DNA from 2 places in the Cupriavidus sp. 05L411 genome. Region 1 is predicted to be linked to the other one. Evidence: riboswitches for the same ligand, from Rfam matches in the RefSeq annotation. Region 1 holds a riboswitch; the other holds the start of a gene.

The links. Region 1 has a riboswitch for cobalamin ahead of AC1DQR_RS34985 (TonB-dependent receptor plug domain-containing protein). Riboswitches for the same ligand answer to the same signal wherever they lie in the genome.
Region 2: another riboswitch for cobalamin. It lies ahead of AC1DQR_RS17375 (TonB-dependent receptor); the one in region 1 lies ahead of AC1DQR_RS34985 (TonB-dependent receptor plug domain-containing protein).

Annotation. Positions count from the first base shown of each region.
Region 1 covers NZ_JBFTOQ010000052.1:36,418-39,481, reverse strand. The annotation lists gene AC1DQR_RS34985 (TonB-dependent receptor plug domain-containing protein) at 1-1,089, opposite strand, end outside; cobalamin riboswitch at 1,188-1,432, opposite strand; gene AC1DQR_RS34980 (hypothetical protein) at 1,641-1,958, shown strand; gene AC1DQR_RS34975 (cell division protein ZapA) at 1,955-2,296, shown strand; RNA gene ssrS (6S RNA) at 2,610-2,820, shown strand; gene AC1DQR_RS34965 (EVE domain-containing protein) at 3,004-3,064, shown strand, end outside.
Region 2 covers NZ_JBFTOQ010000013.1:55,083-58,146, forward strand. The annotation lists gene AC1DQR_RS17370 (methyl-accepting chemotaxis protein) at 1-1,029, opposite strand, end outside; cobalamin riboswitch at 1,334-1,592, shown strand; gene AC1DQR_RS17375 (TonB-dependent receptor) at 1,718-3,064, shown strand, end outside.

The sequences.
Region 1 (3,064 bases):
GGGCGCCAGCGCGTATTCGTTCTGCCAGGTGTACTGGCGGTTGCGTGTATTGAAGCGGCTGTCGAACAGGCCGTTCTTGGTGTTCTCGCTGCGATCCTCGCTCTGGGCCACCTTGAAGTGCGTGCTCCAGTCCCGGGTAATCTTGCCGTTGACAAAGGCGGATACCGTGTAAAGCTCGCTGTTCATCCACCAGACATCGGTAGGCTTGCCCGTCGTGCTGTCATAGGAGAGCTTGCTCTTCGAATAGTAGGCGGTGACGCCTGCGTCCCAGTCGCTGGTGAAGCGATGCTTGACCTGGCCCGATACGCTCTTGTTGTCGTAGGGGTTGTCGTTGGGGTTGGCCTTGGGCTGCTGCTTGCTGTTGATGGCCGAGAAGCCGTCGGTCTTGATGGCCGAGCCGGTGATATTGAACGACGTGTCGCCGATCTGGCCGCCGTAGCCCACCGTGCCCTGGCGCGTATTGTTGCTGCCGTACTCGATCTGCGCGTTGGCCGCCGGGGCCTGGCCCGCGCCGCTCTTGGTGAAGATCTGCACCACGCCGCCGATCGCATCAGAGCCATACAGCGCGGAGACGTTGCCACGCACGATCTCGATATGGTCGATCTGGTCGGGCAGGATGTTCGACAACTGGGCCGTGCCGCTGCTGGCCGACGAGACGCGCACGCCGTCGATCAGGATCAGCGTCTGGTTGCCGTTGGCCCCGCGCATGAACAGGGTGGTATTGGAACCCAGGCCGCCATTGGCGGCAAACTCCACGCCGGCCTGCGTGCGCAGCAGCGAGCGCAGATCGATCGCCTGCGAGTTGACGATGTCCTGCTGGGTCACCACGGTAGTGTGCGGCAGCGCTTCGGTGATCGGCTGGGGAGTGCGGTTGGCACTGACCACCACCGGCGTGAGCTGCGCGTCGGCGGCCGRCTGCACGGCGGCGGGCTCGCTGGCCTGGGCCATGGCGGCGCCGGGCGCGCACACGGCGAGCAGGGCCAGCAAGGCGACAGGCGTGGCGCAGACTTGTCGGGAGACAGAAACGGGGGCGGTCTTGTGGCGCGCCGGCAATGCCGGACGGCTCGACCTGTAAGACGATGAACGCATGATGCGGATTGTGGGAGAGAGCTGCCTGGTCCGTTCCCCCGCGGACCGTCTGGCGACGAAGCGCGCCGCTGGCTTGCGCGGCAAGAAGCAGCGGAGGGCGGCGCACTCTCGTTCAGGCCGGTATCCGGGCTGACGACACCAGTCCGACCGCCTTCCCGAACCTTGCGGTTCAGTGGCTGAGTGGTCGGCCTTGCGATCTTGCGATCACGGTCGCTTACCGTTGCGGGGGCAGCACAGGTTGGCTCGGCCCTGCCCTGGCGGCGGTGGCTGGCTCCCTGTTTCCCGTTGAACTGCAACCCTGTAGTGAATAGGATTACGAGCACCTGGAACGTGCGCGAGTGTAGGCAGTTTCGAGGCAAGCGTCAATGCCGCGGCAAAACAGGGCAAAAGCGCCTGGAAACAGGCATAAAGCCGTCGCCACGGATGCCGTTAAACGACGATGCATGCAACTTCGGCACGCAGGCCCGGTCACACACGTCTGCGTTCGCCGTCCGCACGATAGCGCTTGGGCTAAAATCCCAAAACCCGAGACCCTAGATATGACAGGCTCTATGCTCACCGAACTCGAACAACTCGCCGCCAAGATCGGGCGTGTGCTGCACCATGCCGATACCCTGGCGGCGGAGAACCAGCGGCTGCGGGAGGAGATCGAACGCCTGCAGGCCGACGCCAGCCAGCTGCGCGGCGACCGTGAAGCCATGGCCGCCGACCGCGAGCTGCTCAATATCAAGATCGAGGAAGCGCAGCTGCGCATCCAGTCGATCCTGGACAAGCTGCCCACCGCCAGCGACGCCCGCCAGCTCGACCTGCTGGGCGAAGGCGATGCGGCCAGCCGCGCCGAACAGAAGGCACCCGGAGAAAACGCATGAGCAATAAGCAAGTCGAAGTGAACATTGCCGGCCAGTCCTACCGGTTCGCCATTGCCGCCGACAACGAGGCCGCGCTGCTGGAGGCCGTGGCACTGGTAGACGGCCAGATGACCCGGCTCAAGGGCGGGGTATCCGCCAAGGGCGTGGAACGCGTTGCAGTGATGGCCGCGATCAGCATCGCCTCGGACCTGCTCTCGCTCAAGCGCAAGCAGCAAGAAGATGGCGCGATTCCCGTTGATGCCGTGCGTGCGCGCATTCGCGAGCTGAACGAGCGCGCGGACGAAGCCCTGCGCCAGTACGCGCATGTGGGCACCAATTCGCCCGTGCCGCGCAACTGATGCCCTGCCCTGCGCCGGCGGTGTACCGCACGGCACAGGCAGGCGGCAATACGCTCGTGATACTGCCCGATGTGCCCCACATGCCGCGCGCGTCAGCAAAATGTAACGACACGCAAAGACGGGCTTGGTATGGAAAGCCTCGCGGTGTATAGTGGAGCCAAGCCGCACCAAGCCACATAGTTGCGGCACCTTAGGTCGGGTTATCGCGCCTGACCGCCGTTTTCATCCCATCCAAGTTAGAAACGGCAAACGTCTGACAGCCATGCCAAAGCAGTATGCGTTTGGCAGTGCAAAAAAAGTCAGACGTTTGACAGTTTCCCTGCCTGGTTCGTCAGGATCATATTCCTTGAACCGATAAGCATTTGTTGGTGCGGGATTATGCCGTGTGGGCGAGCGCGTCGCATGGTTCATAGTTGCAGTCTGGACTCCCTGAATCGGTGATGTACCCGAAATGCGGCTTCCGCAGCCACTCTGAACCTCACTTGGGTTCAGGATGCCGATCCAGCGGCCGAGGCGGGGACCCCTCTAAAGGCGGTGGTTATTCAACCACCGCCTTTTCCTTTTGTGGCGCAGGTTGACCTGCGCTGCCTCTGCAGTGCCCTCCCTCTGTTTTTGCGCCACGGCCCACATTCGCCAGACGGTTTTCTTTTGGCCCTGCTTGCTGCACCATATCGCTGTCGCCAACGTCACGCACGCCCTGCCCGCCCATGAGCCGATCCACGCAAGCCAATGCCGCCGCGCGCGCCCGCCAGTACTGGCTGATGAAGT
Region 2 (3,064 bases), on a different contig from region 1:
GCTGACCACGCTGCCGCCCTGCTGCGCGATCTGCGAGGCGTCAGCCACATACTGGCTGGCCTCCTTGGCGTTGTCGGCGTTCTGGCGCACCGTCGCGGTAATCTGCTCCATGCTGGCAGCGGTCTGCTGCAACGAGGCCGCCTGCTGCTCGGTGCGGCTCGACAGGTCGCTATTGCCCGAGGCGATCTCCTGGGCCGCCGAGCTGATGGAATCGGCCGATTGCTGGATGCCCGCCACCGTGCCGGCGAGCTGGTCGCGCATATGGCCGATGGCGTACATCAGGCTGGAACGGTCGTCCGGGTGGGTTTCGACGCGCGCCGTGAGGTCGCCGCTGGCCATGCGCAAGGCAAGGGCCGCAGCGGTAGCCGGCTCGCCGCCCACCGAGCTCTGGATGCTGCGGATCAGCAGCGTGGCCACCGCGGAAATCACGATGCCCAGCAGCACCAGCAGCCCCAGCGATTGATACAGCGAGGCGCGGAACTGCGCTTGCACGTCATCCATGTACGTGCCGGCGACCAGGTCCCAGCCCCACGGCTTGAAGCGCGCCACGTAGCCGATCTTGGGGCTCGGCTGGTCGCTGCCCGGCTTGGGCCACCAGTAGTCCAGGTGGCCTGCGCCTTCTGCTGATGCGCCGCGGGCCGCGATATCGGCATATAAGGCGTTGCCCTTGGCGTCCTTGAAGTCGCTCATGTTCTTGCCGTTGAGCTTGGGGTTGATGGGGTGCATCAACAGCACGGAATCCGCGCCGACGATGGTGATGTAGCCATCCTTGCCATAACGCTGCGCGGCAACGCGGGCCGTGGCCTGGGCCTTGGCATCGGCCTCGGACATCTTGCCCTGGCGAGCCTGCTCGGCATAGTCGCGCACCAGCGAGAGCGACATGTCGACAATGTTAGCCAGCTCGCCGCGGCGATCGGCCATTTGCAGCTGGCGGGTCTGGAAGGCGTGCATCACGGTCAGCAACAGCAGGCCGAGCCAGGCCAGCACAAGGGGAATCCACAGCTTTTTTCGCAGGGTCAGACGATTCATGGCATTCGCTTCTCGGGGCAATGGCCGGTCATGCAGGAGGCATGCGGCATCTCCGGATATCGGAGCCGGGCTCGCCTTCTTTAGCGAAAGGCGCGACAGGACCGCACGAAAGGCCACGAAGCGCAGAAAATGTCGCATGAAGCACCAAAATGGCGACAGGTTGTGCCAGGCCGAAACGCTCGCGCACCCGCACGGTGCCAAAAAAACGCCTGCCATCCGCCCCCGAAAGCGGCGCAAATACGGCTACAATGCGCCTCGCATTCCACTCAGTAATTGCAATTGACTTGCAATTACCTGGCTAGTGGACTGCCAAGGGTTCGAAGGTGCCTCCGGCGCGCAGCGCGCGGCGGGGGTTAAACGGGAAACAGGTGCGCCGCCGGCCATGCCGCGGCTAATCCTGTGCTGCCCCCGCAACGGTCAGCAGGTACAAAGGTGTCACGCCGCGCCAACAGGCCGCGGCAGCCACTGCGCATCATCGCGCGGGAAGGCGGCACCCCGGACGCGCCCCCTGCGGCAGGCGTCCCCCTGCAAGCCCGGATACCGGCCTTCGACCGATCACCGGGGCTGCGGACGGGCGGCCAGGCGTGAGACGGCTGGCCACGCGCCTGGCCGTCACTGCGCGCGCGTCCGCGGCTGGTTCGTTTATTGCCGCCGGGCGGGGTCGCCCGCGGCCAATGATGGAAAACGCATGTCCGCGCGCCCTCGCATTGCCCATACCGCCTCGCCGGCGGCCGCCAAGCCACGCCAACGTCGTCATGCGCCCAAGCCGCCGCGCCAGCTCGCGCATCATTGCGCGCTCGCGCTGTCGCTGGGGGCCTTCGCCGGCCTCGGCGCCGATGCCGCCTGGGCGGCGGAAGATGCGCGGCCATCAGAGCGAGCGCAATCGCAGCCATCGCGCAGCGACAGCACGGTGCTGCCGCCGGTGGTAATCAGCAGCGCCTCTCAGCCGCCCGGGCTGGCGCTGTCCGAGCCCACCAGCACCGGCAGCCGCCTTGGCCTGACCCCGCGGGAAACACCCGCTAGCGTGGAAGTCCTCTCCGGCGACACCATTCGCGAACGCGGCGATTTGTCGGTGCGCGAGGCCGTGACCCGCGCCACCGGCATCACCGCCAATGGCGCGCCCGGCAACGGCGGCACGGCGCTCGCGGCACGCGGCTTTGCAGGACAAGGCTCGGTGATGCAGCTGTACGATGGCACGCGCCTCTACGTGGCCTCCGGCACCGTCACATTCCCCTTCGATACCTGGTCCGTGGACCGCATCGAAGTGCTGCGCGGCGCGGCCTCGGTCATGGTTGGCGAGGGCGCGATCGGCGGCGTGGTCAACGTGATTCCCAAGAAGCCGATGCGCGCGCCGATCGCCAACGAGCTGCAGCTCACCGGCGGCACGCAAAAAACAGCGCGCGCGGCGTTCGACAGCGGCGGCGCGGTCAACGAGACCCTCTCCTACCGCTTCAACGCCAGCTACGGCCGCTCCGGCGGCTGGGTGGACCGGGGCGACTCGCGCAGCCTGGCGGTGTCGGCCGCGGTGCGGCTGGACGTTTCGCCCGCGTTCAACCTGACGCTGTCCTATGACGACGCCGACCAGCACCCAATGCAATACCTGGGCACGCCGCTGGCGGGCGGCAGCCTGGACACCTCGCTGCGCAAGAAGAACTACAACGTTGGCGATGCCGATATCACCTACCGCGACCGCTGGACCCGGCTCGCGGCGCAGTGGCAGCCCAACGAGCGCGTCATGGTGCGCAACCAGTTCTATTACCTCACCAGCCAGCGCCACTGGCGCGACGCCGAGTCCTATACCTTTCTGCCCGCGACGGGCCAGGTGCGCCGCACCGACTATCTGGAGATCCTGCATGACCAGGAACAGGTGGGCGACCGCGCCGACCTGAAGATCGATGGCCAGCTGTTCGGCATGGCCAATACCGCCATGCTGGGGTTCGACGTCAACCGCATCAACTACACCAATAGCAGCAACTCGCCCTATGGCGGCGCATCCACGGTCAATGCCTACCAGTTCGACCCGGGCCAGTTCTTC